2 regions of the Hymenobacter tibetensis genome follow, and region 2 is predicted to be linked to the other one. Evidence: riboswitches for the same ligand, from Rfam matches in the RefSeq annotation. Region 2 holds a riboswitch; the other holds the start of a gene.

Region 1 (7,759 bases), 770 kb from region 2:
CTTCCAACACGCTCCACTTCGAGGAATCTATCATCACCGGCACCCGCGAAATGTCGGGCTCGGAGGCAATCAGGTTCAGGAACGTGGTCATGGCCTGCTCGGAGTCCAGCATGCCCTCGTCCATGTTCACGTCGATGATTTGGGCGCCGCCTTCCACTTGGTCGCGGGCCACTTGCAAGGCTTGCTCGTAGGCCCCCGTCCGGATAAGGCGGGCAAACGCGCGGCTACCCGTCACGTTGCACCGCTCGCCTACGTTCACGAACAGGCTTTCTTGGGTGATGCCGAACGGCTCCAAGCCGCTCAGGCGCGTGGCGGGCACCACTTCCGGCAAGGGGCGCGGCTCGTACTTATCAGCCAGCTTTGCCAGCTCGGCAATGTGCTGGGGCGTAGTGCCGCAGCAGCCGCCTACCACCGTCACGAGCCGGTCGGAGAGGTAGCTTTCCACCACCCCCGCAAACTCCTGCGCCGACTCGTCGTAGCCACCAAAGGCGTTCGGGAGGCCGGCGTTCGGGTAAGCCGAAATGTGCACGTCGGCAATGCGGCTCAATTCCTTCACGTACACCTTGAGCTGGTCGGCGCCGAGGGCGCAGTTCAGGCCCACGCTTAGCAGCGGCAAGTGGCGGATAGAGTTCCAGAACGCCTCTACCGTCTGCCCCGACAGCGTGCGGCCGGAAGCATCAGTGATGGTGCCCGAAATCATGACGGGCACCACGCGGCCGCCTTCATCGAAGAACTTCTGCACCGCGTAGAGAGCCGCCTTGGCGTTGAGCGTGTCGAAGATGGTTTCGATGAGCAACGCGTCGGAGCCGCCGTCAATGAGGCCGCGCACCTGCTCGTGGTAGGCGGTAGCCAACTCGTCGAAGGTCACGGCGCGGAAGCCAGGGCGGTTCACGTCCGGCGAAAGGGAAGCGGTACGGTTGGTGGGCCCAATAGCGCCGGCCACGAAGCGGGGCTTAGCTGGGTTCTGCGCCGTAAACTCGTCGGCGGCTTCTTTGGCTAAGCGCGCTGATTCGTAATTCAGCTCGTACACAATATGCTCCAGCGCATAGTCGGCCTGCGCAATGGTGGTGCCGCTGAACGTGTTGGTTTCCACCATATCGGCCCCGGCCGCAAAATACTCGGCGTGGATGCCTTTAATGATATCGGGCCGGGTCAGGCTGAGCAAGTCGTTGTTGCCCCGCAGTGGCTTGGGATGGTCAGCGAAACGAGTGCCCCGAAAGTCAACCTCCTCCAGCGGATGCCGCTGAATCATGGTGCCCATGGCTCCGTCGAGCACAAGAATGCGCTGTTGCAGGATGTCGTAAAGGGGGGAGTCGGGACAGTGCGTTTTCATAGTTTCTCCTTCGGAATGCAGTGTTGAACTAGCTCATCCAGAAAGAGAAATCTGCGGGCGCAGGTTCCGTACTTATCTTCTTCCGTCGAATTAAAAACAAGACGAAATGGGAGTTGGCACCTTGTTTTACTCAGGTTGCCAAGACGTCGTAGGGCCCAATCCCTCGGTCTTTCTGGATAAGTAACACCGCGAAGATACAGCAGGAAAGTAGGAATTTCAACTTACCTCCTTCGGGCCGCGCATTCGGCCTTTATTTGCTGTTTTACAGTAAGGAAACGGCTGGTTCCCCTGCTAGCTGTAGACTGAGCTTGCTCGTTGGTTGATTTCAGCCACGTAACTCGTTGAATATCATTTCTGGGCAAGCGTTTTTTCGGCACCTTGTCTTCGCGTCGTCCCAACCTAGCCCTAACCAAGCTATTCAGACTAGTGCTATGCCACTGCCCACCTTTCTCCGAGAAGCCTGTATACTAAGCTGCTTGCTGCTACTGGTTGGCCCGCTCTGGGCTCAGCAGACACCGCCCCTCCTGGGCAATGGCCTGCGCGGGCAGTATTACGAAGGCAAGAACTTCGAGAAGCTGGTGCTTACCCGCACCGATCCTGCCATCAACTTTGACTGGACGCTCGGGCCGGATGGCAACCGTTTTGTATCGCCGGGGCCGGGAGTGCCGGGCGAGTTTTTTTCAGTGCGCTGGACTGGCTATGTCTACGCCCCCGTGACGGGCGTTTACACGTTTCACATGGCTACCGATGATGGCATGCGCGTGTGGCTTGGCGGCCGCAACGTGCTGGACTCCTGGACCGACCAGCAGGCGACGCGGTACACGGTGCAGAGAAAACTCACGGCGGGCCGCTACTATTCGCTGCGGGTAGACTATTACCAAGTGAGGTGGTCTACCCGGGCAATGCTAGCGTGGCAGCTACCACCCCAAAATACTACCTCGCCACCAGCACTAGCTCAAAACGAGTTGGACGCTATTCCGCGCCGCTACCTCTACACCTCCTTACCAGCGTCAGCCAAGCCGCTAGTGGCCGCCAAGTCGTCCGTAGCACTCGTTTCAAGTAAATCAGTCGGCGTGATTGGTATAGTACCGGGCACACGGCCTCCCAAGCCAACCCCGATGCGCCTCAAGCCGCCTACCAACGTAGCGGAAGCCGTTGCGGCCTCTACGGTAGCCGCTGCTACGGCGGGCGTGGGGCTGCGGGCCACGTACTTCGCGGGCGCTGATAGAGGAGCCGGCGTAGTGACCAGAATCGAGCCTGTGGTGGAAGTGTCTTGGCGAAACCGGCCTCCCGTGCCGGGGGTACCCGCCCAAGGCTTCAGTGTACGCTGGACGGGCTACCTGCTGGCGCCAGAATCCGGCGTGTATGTTTTCCATACAGAATTCGACGATGCCCACGACGTCACGTTTGCCAGCGACAATGTGTTGAGCATGACGCATTTCAATAAAGAGATTTTCAACGCAACGCCGGTACCCCTCGATTTTGCCCAGCGGCTGACGGCCGGCCGGTGGTATCGTGTCAGTTTGGTGTATCGCCAAGTGGAAGGGGCTTCGCGGGCTGTGTTTGCCTGGACCCGCCCCAGCGCCACAAACCGCGACCCTGTAGTGGTGCCCCAACGCTATCTGTACCCCGATATTCCGCCGTCAGCTCCACCCGTTCCTGTTGCTACGCCTCCAGTAGCGGCAGCACGCCAGCCCCGCTCGCCGAAAGTTGCTCCTGCACCAGTAGTGCCCCGGCGGCCAGCCGTGGCGCGGGCCGTGGCGCCGGTTCAGCGGCCACGCCTTGCGGTGCGCCCCGTTGCTACGGATACTCTGCCTGACCTTAGGGCGCTGAGCCGCGGAGCTGCTGTAACATTGCCTAACTTATACTTCACCCAAAGCACTGCGGTGCTGCTACCTACCTCACGCCCCACCCTGAATGCCTTGGCGGGCATGTTACGCCAGCAACCCACCATGCGCTTGGAAGTAGCAGGCCACACCGACAACGTAGGAGATGCCGCCCTCAACCTGCGCCTTTCCGAGCAACGAGCCCGCGTAGTGCGCCAATACTTAATACAGCAAGGCATCGACTCCGCGCGGCTGGTGGCCCACGGCTACGGCGGCACCCGGCCCGTGGCCGACAACCGCGACCCGCAACAACGACCTCGCAACCGGCGAGTGGAAGTGGTGGTGCAGTAGCCTACCGCTCTAGCACCCACCCAGTGAAACCACCATTCTTGCGCTGCCGTGTAGGTTTTGTTTTGCGTAAGCTCCCAAATAAATGCTCGGTTAAGGCTTCTGTCCTTTTCGTTTAAATTATTGCTACCCGCGGAACCTCACACTATAACCCATGCGTATTCTGTATCTTACGAGCTTCCGGCATCCTTCTTATTGATTTCTACGCCCTTATCTTTTCTTGATCCTTTGCTATTTCGATTCAGGTATTTACTGCTTCTGTTAGTGGCTCTAGCCGGGGCTGGGCGCAGCGAAGCACAGCTGTTACTTCGTGGTCAAGTCACGGAGGCCGCTACGCAAAAGCCGGTACCGTTTGCTTCCATTTTTGTACCCGGCACCACCGCCGGTACCACCGCCGACGCCGACGGACGCTACCAGTTGAGTACCGCCCCCACCGATACGGTCGTGGCATCAGCTATGGGCTTCGCTCCTGTCAAGAAAGCAGTAAGCCGCCAGGCTGGGCCCCAAACCATCAACTTTGCACTGGGAGCCGGGGCGGTGTCATTGGGCGAAGTGGTGGTGCGGCCCACCGAAAATCCGGCCTATGCTATCATGCGCCGGGTGCAAGAGCGCAAGCCTCAGAACGACAAGCAGCGCCTCGATGCCTTTGAGTTCGACAGCTACAATCGCACGGAAATCAGCATCAACAACTTGCCCAAGCAAGTAAGTGGGCGCAAGGTGCTACGCGACATGATAGCCGTAGCCGACAGCTTGGGGTTGGAGCGCGGCGCCGATGGCAAGCCAGTGGTGCCCATTTTTGCCTCTGAGATGTTGTCGCGCTACTACGCCCACCAGCGGCCCCTGCGGCGGCGCGAGGAAATCAAGCGCAACCAGATGCACGGCATGGCCCCGCGCGAGGGGTCGGTAGTGTCCCAGATCATGGGGTCCTCGTTTCAGGACTGGGACTTTTATCCTAACTGGCAGCAACTATTGGGCAAAGACTTTATTTCGCCCATTGCCGACGGCTGGAAGTTCACCTACGAGTACGAGCTGCAAGATTCGGTATACATCGGAAAAGACTTCTGCTATCAACTGGCCGTGACGCCCCGCCGCTCGCAGGACTTGGCATTCACAGGCACCATCTGGATTACCAAGGATTCCTACGCGCTGCGTCGGCTCGATTTGCGGGTTAGCCCCGATGCAAACCTCAACTTCGTGGACAAGATTACGGTGTGGCAGGAACTGACGCCATCCAGTGCCGGGCCGTGGCTCCCGCTGCGCACCCGCGTGATGGTGAGCGTACGGCCTACGGGCAAGAGCACGGGCGTGGTGGCGCGCTTCACTACTGTCAATTCCAACTTTGAAGCGGGCAAGTACCACCCGCTGGAATTCTACGATTTGCCGATGGAAACGTCTGCGGATGCTTTCAAAGGCGACCCCGATTTCTTCGCCAAGAATCGGCCGGATTCGCTGTCGGTGCAAGAGCAAACCACTCTCACTGTGCTCGACACCGTACGCCAGCTGCCAGCTGTTCGCTCGTTTTTGGAAGTAGCAACCGTGGTGGTTAGTGGCTACTACCGGGTGGGCAAAATTGATGTAGGGCCGGTGCTGGCTACGCTTGGCTACAACAACATCGAAGGCTTACGCCCCCGCATCGGTTTTCGCACCACGCCTGATATCAGCCGTAACTGGATGGCCCGCGTGTACTTGGCGTATGGCCTGCGTGATGGGCGCTTCAAGTACGGCCTACGAACCAACCACATCCTCGACCGGCGCACCTGGACCACCATTGGCTTCGAGCACCGCCACGACATCGACCAAGTGGCACTGCTCGACAACGACTATGCGCTGGAGAATCCTCTGTTTGAAGCTGCTGCCAGTGTTGGCAACATCAACAACGGCCGGCCCCTGCTGCGCGACCTCACCTCGGTGTCGTTTCAAACAGATTTGTTCCGCGGCTTCACCCAGAAGGTTACGCTCCGCCAGCAGCAGTTTCGCCCCCTTTATCAGTTCGCCTATTACACCAACGAACCCCAACTGGGCGCCCCTACCAACGATAATTTCGGGGTTTCGGAGGTGGTGCTGGAGTCCCGCTACGCCCCCGATGAGGTGCTGGTGCAGAGCCAGACCCAGAACTACCGCTCGGCCATCGGCCTTAAAAAGCTGCCGGTGTTCACGGTCCGTTACACCCTGGGGCTCAACAAGTTTTTGGGCGGCGACTTCCAGTACCACAAACTCAACCTGCTGATAACCCAAAGCGTACGCCTCGGCCAACTCGGCCGCACCGACTACACGCTTGATGCTGGCTACATCCCAAGCACGGTGCCGTACCCGGTGCTCAAAGCGCATCTTGGCAACCAGTCGCCCTTCTACAATGGTGGTGCCTACAACCTGATGCGCTACTTCGAATTCGTAAGCGACCGGTACATTGGGCTACGCTTCGACCACCATTTTGAAGGTTTTCTGCTGAATTCGGTACCGGCCCTGAAAAAACTAAACTGGCGGTTGGTGGCAACCGGCAACGTGCTCTACGGTAGCGTAGACCAAGCCAACAATGCTATTATCCCGGAATTAGACCCAGAAAGTGGGGAGCCATTGCCTCGTTTTCAACCGCTGGGCCGGCTGCCCTACGCCGAGGTGGGGTACGGCGTCGAAAACATATTCCGGGTGGTTCGCGTAGATTTTCTACACCGCCTCACGTACCGCAACTCGCCTGCTGCCAGGAATTTCGGTGTGAAATTTAGTTTCCAGTTCCGGCTGTAAAGAATGGGCTTGTCCGAGGGCCAACCAATAAATTAACAGGCTGTCTTTGGGCATGAAAATTCAAACCGCTTATATTACCCATTCCTGAACCTTGCACTGGCCGTCAAACGTCATTTTTCGGCCCTCCTTCTGAATCAAATCTGGACGCTTTTTGTAAAAGAGCTTATGGCATACGAAGTAGACAACCTGACCCTCGCCGAAGCCACTCGGCACGCTCCCTTTGTTGATTACGCTCGTTGCGTAGACGACAGCCAGCGCCCCTACAACCACGTAGGCGATTGGCCAGAAAAGGACCGCCTCTACCCCGTGCGGGTAGTTGATTCGCGCACCGAAGGCATGGCTTTGGTACACGTATTAGGTTTCCAAGGCGAAGCTCCTTTTTACAATGCTTTTGCACCCCACCGGTTTGAAGTGCTGCTCACTGTGTGGCTAAACTAGCTTCCGAACTACGCTTCTTATCCTCTTGAAAACGCCCGACCTGCTTGTTGCAGGTCGGGCGTTTTGCGTTGCAGAAGTTATGCGTTATACCCTGCATTTAGTTGGGTGTGGTTGCTGGTATCTGTCTCATAAAACGCTGAGCTGCACCTACCGAATGCAAACTCGACCGTGCAAAGCAGATGGTAGTGAAGTTCCTCACTAAATAGAGCACATAAAATATTTTTAGGGTGCAATAAATCCAAGGAGCGAAGCTCAGGCGTAGATGCCTTCAAATAACTTCACCACACGTCCTCCTTCGACTTCACCATGAAGAAAAACCTGCTTTCATTTGCTCTGATAGCCCTGTTGGGTGCCGCTAGTGCTACTTCGGCCTCTGCTCAAGCTGCCATGACGCCCGGTACCGTATCGGTAGGTGGCAAAGCTATGTACCCGAATAAGAATATTGTGGAAAATGCTGTAAACTCAGCCGACCACACCACTTTGGTAGCTGCCGTGAAGGCTGCCGGCCTCGTGGAAACCCTTCAGGGCAAAGGCCCATTCACCGTTTTCGCTCCCACCAATGCAGCCTTCAGCGCGCTGCCAGCCGGTACAGTTGAAACACTGGTGAAGCCTGAGAGCAAAGCAACCCTCACCAAAATCCTCACCTACCACGTGGTAGCCGGCAACATGACGGCCGACAAAATTATGGCGGCCATCAAGGCTGGTAAAGGCACTGCGTCGTTGAAAACCGTAAGCGGCGGCACCCTCAAGGCCATGATGAACGGCCCAAAGAACGTGGTGCTCGTTGACGAGAAAGGTGGCGTATCTACTATTTCAACTTACGACGTTATCCAGAGCAACGGCGTGATTCACGTTATCGACAAAGTGTTGATGCCCTAACTGGTACGGCTACGTTGGGTGGTAGATCTGGACCATCGTTACCACTTACTATCTATGAAAAGCGCTTTCCCTTACCGGGAAAGCGCTTTTATTTTGTTGCTCCTACGCTGGCTGCTTGCGGTTGTACAGGAAATCCTTGCCCTAAGAGTGTAGAACTGCCTAGGGGCAATTTTGCTGGCGGGCTTCATCGGCG
Region 2 (7,759 bases):
TATTATATTGGCACACACAATAAACCAATCGGCCGGATCAAAATGGCATTCGGGTCCGAACAACCCCGGCCACCAGCTGAGCACATCGGAGTTAGCGGTAAGGGCATGGCATACCCACACCACGTTGTCGCGCGTGGCATTCAACGTGCCGAAGGTATGGTAAGCGACTTCCACGCCGGTTAGCACTTCGCCGCTTTCCAGCGGCAGAGGCTTAGGTAGGCGGAAGCTTTCAAGGTCAGGCATTGGTTGCTGTTCGAGGGTAGCACGCTAGGTGGAAGGCCCGTAGTGCTACGGGATGATTATATAGACTTTGCAGCAAGTGAATGGGCCGGCAGCGCATCACTACAAATAGCTAGCGGGCTGAGCCGAAACAGCTCAACCCGCGCTATTGTGGGATGGAAGGAGCGGCTCCCTCTCTCACAAAAAAACCGCTGTTCCACCCACGTACTGCACCTGCTGGAAGTGCCCCGCCGTCCTCTCACGACCGGCAGGGCCTACCCTCTCACTAGACTTCCAGCACGGCAGCGTGTTCCACTTCCTGTTCCGGCAATTTGTCGCCCGAAGCGTCAGCCGAATCCACCGACGCAGCATTGCGCACCGCATCGAAGGCCTGCTGCAAATCAGCCTGAATGTCTTCGAAGTGCTCGATGCCTACCGACAAACGCAGCAGTGTTGGCGTTACGCCCGCCGCGCGTTGCTCCTGCTCAGACAGCTGCTGGTGTGTAGTGGCCGAAGGCTGAATGATGAGCGTCTTAGAATCGCCCACGTTTGCCAAGTGGCTAACCAGCTTCAGGTTATCGATAAAATGCGTAGCCGTATCCTTGCTGCCTTTGATGGCGAAGGTGAGGACCCCGCCCGCACCGCGCTTCAGGTACTTCTGGGCCAGCTTGTTGTACGGGCTGCTGTTCAAGCCAGGATAATTAACGGCTTCTACCTGCGGGTGCTGCTCCAGCCAAGTGGCAACACGCAACGCGTTTTCCACGGTACGCTCCACCCGCAAGCTCAGCGTTTCGAGACCTTGGAGCAGCAGGAAGGAGTTGAACGGGCTCTGCGACGAACCGAAGTCACGTAAGCCTTCTACCCGGGCCCGAATAATGAAGGCAATGTTGCCAAACGGTCCGCCTTTGCCGAACACATCGTTGAACACCAAGCCGTGGTAGCCCTCGCTCGGCTCCGTGAACTGCGGGAACTTGCCGTTGCCGAAGTCGTACTTGCCGCCGTCCACAATCACGCCACCGATGCTGGTGCCATGGCCACCAATCCATTTCGTTGCCGATTCCACTACGATGTGTGCTCCGTGCTCCAACGGGCGGAACAAGTAGCCACCCGCGCCGAACGTGTTGTCTACTATCAACGGCAAGTCGTGCTTTTCAGCAATGGCTGCAATTTTTTCGAAATCCGGAATGCTGAAGCTTGGGTTGCCGATAGTCTCCAAGTAGATGGCCTTGGTTTTCTCGTCGATTAGCGCCTCAAAAGTCTCTGGCTTGTCGCCGTCGGCAAAGCGGGCCTCAATGCCCAAGCGTTTGAAAGCTACTTTGAACTGATTATAAGTGCCGCCATACAGGTGCGAGGTGCTCACAAAGTTGTCGCCAACCTGCAGAATGTTGTTGAGCGCAATAAACTGCGCCGCCTGCCCCGATGATACTGCCAGTGCCGCGACACCACCTTCGAGGGCCGCAATGCGCTGCTCGAACACGTCGGTGGTGGGGTTCATCAACCGCGTGTAGATGTTGCCGAACTCCTTCAACGCAAATAGGTTGGCCCCGTGCTCTGCGCTTTTGAAGACGTAGGAAGTGGTTTGATGAATGGGAACAGCACGCGAGCCGGTGGTGGGGTCAGGCTGTTGGCCAGCGTGGAGTTGCAGAGTCTCGAAATGAGGAGTTGGAGCAGACATGATACTGTTGATTTGAGAGTGTATGGTAGGAAGAGGGAGATGTAACTTGCTGATCAACAACACAAAAACGTGCGGTGAGGTGTGCCCTGCACCAGCCGAACGCGCTAGCGTAGGGGTGGCAGAATGTAGCACAGGGGCCTAAGGCGTACCGGTGCTGCTAAGCGGGCAACAAAAAGGGGAGGGGTGCCGGAGCCGTCAGACGACTAACAACAGCAACAACAGGCGCTACAACAGCAGCGCATTCGCATTCGAGGGGCCGGAGCTGCGGCAGACGAAACACGAAAACCCATCGGCAAACCGGCGCGTGAGGCGGCTTGAGCAGATGGGGAGAAGAAGGCGGAATTCGAGTTATTTTTCATGGTACTCAACTTATCTCTCCCGCCGGTAAATACCGGGTCGGGCAGGAATTGGCACCTTTCGCGTCAACGAAGGTTGCCAGTGGGTCAGGGAGCCTGTTCTCTCGCCACTTCTGTATAAATTCTGAAAAACTGCCCCACCGGAAGCGGGGGAGTACCTGGTTGGTGATGCAAATGTAAAACCAGATTTGATATACGCAATACAAACGCAAACTATTTTTTGTTTTCGATCAGCTGATTTTTACTAGATGAAATTGGATGAATGCAATGGCTGATATAGTTGAAAATCAGTTGCATAAACGCATGGCGAATAAATAACGAGCGACTAGGAGATACTATTGCTCCGCCTTGTCTCTATGCTAAGTGCTTCATACAGGAGCTTATTTCCGGAAAATAAAGGCGTAAAAAAAGCCGCTCCTGAAGTGGAGCGACTTTTATAATATATCCAAGAGTGAAATGCTCTAGATTTTCGGTAGGGTCAACACTTGGCCTACTTCGATATGATCGGGGTTGGAGCCAATGATGGATTTGTTGGCGTCGTAAATCTGGTGCCACTTGGCAGCATCACCGTAGTGGTTCTTGGCAATCTTAGACAGCGAATCGCCGCTTACCACTGTGTAGGTCTGGCCTTGGGCAGCAGCGGGCTGCGTAGCTTGGGCAGGGTTGCCAAAGAAATCGGTAGCTCCGCCCGCAGCAGCAGGTTGTACGGGCTTTTTTTCGCCTTCGTTCGAGAGAAAATCAAACAGTCCCATGGTCGTGCGTTGGTTAATGGTGAAAGCAGAACGCAGCTCATCTGTGTGCAGTTGATGGCCACGGTGTCAGGCCTCATACGCTGGTGCAGACAAGAAGTTCTGCCTAGGTTAACTTAACCGTAGTAAAGCTGAACATCTTACAGAAACCCGCCGTAAGAGGCGCAAGACCGCATAGGCTTGTGCCTTGCGGTGATGTTGTACTCTCTCCCAATTTCAACCAATTCGCACATCTCATGAAAACGATGCCCTCTCCCTTTCGCTATTTGGCCAGCCTGTTGATGCTGCTGGTGCTGTTCACTTCTGCCTGCGGTAGCAAAGAAGGCAAAGTAGAAGGCGTAAATATGCTGTACGGCACAGAAAGCAAGATCTGGAAAACAGACAAGGAACTGGATGCTACCGGCGACAAAGTGAAGCAAACCGATACTCAGGAAGACGAGCGTATCACTTTCTTCGCCAACGGCCAGTACAATATGACCTCGCCCCAGGGTGCCGTAAACGGCAAATACACCTTCGACCAGGCCGGCAAAACCATTGCCATGACTCCCGATGGCTCGACTACCAGCAACTCGTTCAGCGTAGTTACCCTCACGGACGACAAACTGACGCTGAAAAGTGCTGAAGGTGCTGAACTACGCCTCGAAAAAGAGTAACACTGACAGCCGCTACACTTTAGTAGAAACAAAAAGCCTTTCCACCACGGTGGAAAGGCTTTTTTATTGACTATGAATTCCGGTAGCACTGTTGGTAACAAGCACCGTGAGCTAGGGCTGCCCGCTACGACTGCATAACTGTTTCCGCTTTGCGCGGACCGAATATCCGCGCTATCCAGCGGGGCAAGAACACGGCGCCGAGTACTAGGTACATATAGTACGTAACGAGGCGGTAGAGTAGTACCATGAAGTTGGTCATGGTGGGGGTGCCGATGAACTTGCCGAAAAAAGTAGGAAAAGCCCCTTCGGCAATGCCCGCGCCGCCGGGCGTAATAGCAATCAACAGAATAACTTTATACGTCAGGTTTCGGCCAAAAATCAGCCAGAACTCCGGCCACGTCACATCAATAAAGGCCGAAATCAGGCAGCCAATTACCAGGTAACGAGCGGTCCAGACAAAGGCCGTGCTCAGGGATGCCCGCAGCCAATACTCCCAGCCGTTGCCGCGTAGCTCAGCAGAAGCCAGCACCATTTCGTTGCCCATTTTGTAGGCCTTGCTCCGAAAACGACGAATGCCACGAATGGAGAACAGCCGTACCAGCAGCCGCTTCACCGACTGCGGGTTGAAGAAAATGGCATACATCATCAGCAACGCGTACAAGCTCACGAATACGTAGCTGGTAATGAAGCCAATACGAAGCGTGGTTACCAAGCCGCCTTGCAGGGCTTCGTGCGGGTACAGGGCATCACCCCCAATCCATACCACCAGCGGCACGGTCAGCATATAGTACATGTTGTCGAGCATGGCAGTGGCCATGATGTAGGCCACTGATTTGCCGAGCGGAATACCTTCTTTATGTAAGAGCAGGGGAGCCACGGCAGTACCGCCCACCGCCGACGGCAGCACGCAGGACGAGAATTCCCAGATCATAATGACGTCTAGGGATGCTCGCCAGCTAAGCACGCGTTGGGTGAGGTAGCGGATGCGGTAAACGTAGCCAGCATCACGGGCTACCAGCACCACCAGCATCAGGAGAAGCCAGAGCGGTTTGGCGTTGGCTAAGGGAGCCAAGTCGCCGGGTTTGTAGCTGCGCCAGAACATAAATCCAACCACACTCAGCCCAATCAGCACCGGCAAGACTATCCGCGAGGGGCGAAGCTTATCCAGGAGTTGTTGGTCTTCAGTTTGTTGCTCAGCAGAGGGATGAGGCATGGGAATGCGCAGGAATTGTAGGTCAAAAGTAGGTATTATAGCAGGCAGGGCGTTAAAGAAGCGGTAATTAAGAACGATTTACGCGCTGTGCTTTTGCTAGGTACCTAACGGAAAGTTGTTGTGTTGGCGTGTTAGTTGCGGGTCGACCCAGTTTACAAACCACATGTGAGCTGAACCGCTCAAACAGAAAACCCGTAACTTTGGGTATCGTACGCAACGAGCAGCCGGGGGTATATTAACCTTTCTAGCTTATTGGCTGTTACTTTATTCCCATCTGCTTCCTTTATACATGATTGTCGAACCTGGTGAATTGCTGGCGGCCATAGACTCGCCCGACGACCTGAAAAAGCTCAGCCACGATCAGTTGGTTCAACTGAGCCAGGAGCTACGTCAGTTCATTATTGATACGGTTTCGATTTACGGGGGGCACTTCGGCGCTTCGCTTGGCGTAGTGGAACTAACCGTAGCACTGCACTACGTTTTCAATACGCCCTACGACCAGCTGGTGTGGGATGTGGGCCACCAAGCCTACGGCCACAAAATTCTGACGGGCCGCCGCGACCGGTTTCCAACCAACCGCCGCTACAATGGCATGTCGGGTTTTCCGAAGCGCAAGGAAAGTGAGTACGATGCTTTTGGTGTAGGACACAGCAGTACCAGCATTGGTGCCGCCCTCGGCATGGCCGTAGCTTCCGACTACAAAGGCGAATTCGACCGGCAGCACATTGCGGTTATTGGCGACGGTGCCATGACGGCTGGTATGGCTTTCGAGGCCCTCAACCACGCTGGCGTCACCAATTCCAACCTGCTGGTTATCCTCAACGATAACTGCATGAGCATCGACCCCAACGTGGGCGCGCTCAAAGAATACCTCACCGACATTACCACCTCCCGCACCTATAACAAAGTGCGCGATGAGCTGTGGAACGTGTTAGGCAAGCTCTCGAAATTCGGACCCAACCCGCAGCAGATTGCCCGTAAGGTGGAGTCGGCTATGAAGGCAACGCTGCTCAAGCAAAGCAACTTGTTTGAGGCGCTGAAGTTCCGCTATTTCGGCCCCGTGGATGGGCACGACGTGCAGCACCTCGCCACCATCCTCAACGACCTCAAGAGCATTCCGGGCCCCAAAATCCTGCACTGCGTGACGGTGAAGGGCAAGGGCTATGTACTAGCTGAAAAAGACCAAACGCTGTGGCATGCTCCTGGCCTGTTTGACAAAGTAACGGGCGAAATCAGCAAGAAAACCTACTCGACGCCCCAGCCACCGAAGTATCAGGATGTGTTCGGGCACACCATGATCGAGCTGGCCGAGCAGAACGACAAAATCATGGGCGTGACGCCGGCTATGCCCTCGGGCTCGTCGTTGAACCTGATGATGGCGGCCATGCCCAAGCGGGCGTTTGATGTGGGCATTGCCGAGCAGCACGCCGTAACCTTCTCGGCAGGCATGGCTACGCAGGGCCTCATTCCGTTCTGCAACATCTACTCTTCGTTCATGCAGCGCGCCTACGACCAGGTGCTGCACGATGTGGCTCTCCAAAACCTGCACGTGGTGTTTTGCCTCGACCGGGCAGGCTTTGCAGGCGCCGATGGCCCGACGCACCATGGCTGCTACGATTTGGCTTTCATGCGCTGCATTCCCAACATGGTGGTGTCGGCCCCGATGAACGAAGAAGAACTGCGCAACCTGATGTACACGGCTACGCTGCCCGAAAACGCCGGTCCGTTCAGTATCCGCTACCCGCGCGGCGAAGGCGTGATGCCGGAGTGGCGCAAGCCCCTAAAGAAAATTACGGTCGGCAAAGGCCGGGTGGTGCGCGAGGGTCAAGGAGTAGCGGTGCTCAGCATCGGCCACATCGGCAACTACGCCACGAAAGCAACGCAAAAACTCGTGAGTGAGGGCATCAACCCCGGCCACTACGATATGCGCTTTTGCAAGCCCCTGGACGAAGAACTGCTCCACACTATCTGCCAGCAATATCAAGCGTTAGTGACGGTAGAGGATGGCTGCTTGCAAGGCGGTTTCGGCGCCGCCGTGTTGGAGTTCATGGCCGACCATGGGTATCACATGCCGGTTCGCCGCCTCGGCATTCCGGACCGAGTGGTGGAGCACGGCACGCAAGACGAACTATACAAAGAGTGCGGCTTTGATGCCGATGGTATTGCGGCTGCCTTACGTGAGTTGAGCGGTAAAGTAATTGCCAAATCTGTTGTGGAAACAGTACTATTGTAAACTCTCTTTGAGCAAAGAAAGGCCCCGCTGGATTCGTCCAGCGGGGCTTTTTTGCGTTATAGCAAGTCAGTAGCAAGATGTGAGCGGAGGTAGAGAAATGAGAAGTAGAGGATATTTAAAGCTAGGCATATGGCCTTGAGAATCTCACAGTGGCATGATGCAGCAGTTCGAGCAGACAGTGGTTTAGATAGCGTGCTTTTGGTAGCTGAGGCTGTTAGCAGCAGCTTTTCTAGCCTCGTCCTCGCATCGCCGGCGAATTACTTCCAAGATTCGCCGCTGGATTTCACTCATTACGTAGTCGGTCCAGAGGCCGGCATAGGCGTTGATGCGGGTACTGAGGCGTTGCTGGCTGTACAGCACAAGGCGAGTTTGGACAGGGCCAGCGGGTATCAACTCGTAGGTGCCTCGTAGCACGTCGAAAAACCGGCCACCGACGGTTACGTGCTCGTCGAAGGTGGTAGGTGGGATGGTAGCCGTATTGGGAACGATGCTGAAAGACAGGCGCCGTTGTGGCTCCCACACATCAACAGTTTCGATGAACTCTACGCCCCGTTCGAAGGTAGCATGGCGCACACCGCCCACGCCCTCATGCGTGAGCGTAGCTTCCACGGGCCGCGGGAAGCCAATTTTGTCGATTAGGCTTGGTCCCAAGTCCTGGGCC

What was found. Region 2 has a riboswitch for S-adenosylmethionine ahead of MTX78_RS20170 (O-acetylhomoserine aminocarboxypropyltransferase/cysteine synthase family protein). Riboswitches for the same ligand answer to the same signal wherever they lie in the genome.
Region 1: another riboswitch for S-adenosylmethionine. It lies ahead of metH (methionine synthase); the one in region 2 lies ahead of MTX78_RS20170 (O-acetylhomoserine aminocarboxypropyltransferase/cysteine synthase family protein).

Annotation. Positions count from the first base shown of each region.
Region 1 covers NZ_CP094669.1:41,055-48,813, reverse strand. Annotated here, with positions in the region: gene metH (methionine synthase) at 1-1,333, opposite strand, end outside; SAM riboswitch class I at 1,403-1,516, opposite strand; gene MTX78_RS00215 (PA14 domain-containing protein) at 1,810-3,510, shown strand; gene MTX78_RS00210 (DUF5686 and carboxypeptidase-like regulatory domain-containing protein) at 3,772-6,249, shown strand; gene MTX78_RS00205 (hypothetical protein) at 6,415-6,687, shown strand; gene MTX78_RS00200 (fasciclin domain-containing protein) at 6,994-7,566, shown strand; gene MTX78_RS00195 (J domain-containing protein) at 7,726-7,759, opposite strand, start outside.
Region 2 covers NZ_CP094669.1:5,005,767-5,013,525, reverse strand. Annotated here, with positions in the region: gene MTX78_RS20175 (homoserine O-acetyltransferase family protein) at 1-243, opposite strand, end outside; gene MTX78_RS20170 (O-acetylhomoserine aminocarboxypropyltransferase/cysteine synthase family protein) at 506-1,894, opposite strand; SAM riboswitch class I at 2,261-2,374, opposite strand; gene MTX78_RS20165 (LysM peptidoglycan-binding domain-containing protein) at 2,712-3,002, opposite strand; gene MTX78_RS20160 (hypothetical protein) at 3,245-3,652, shown strand; gene MTX78_RS20155 (lysylphosphatidylglycerol synthase transmembrane domain-containing protein) at 3,777-4,865, opposite strand; gene dxs (1-deoxy-D-xylulose-5-phosphate synthase) at 5,155-7,098, shown strand; gene MTX78_RS20145 (SRPBCC family protein) at 7,282-7,759, opposite strand, start outside.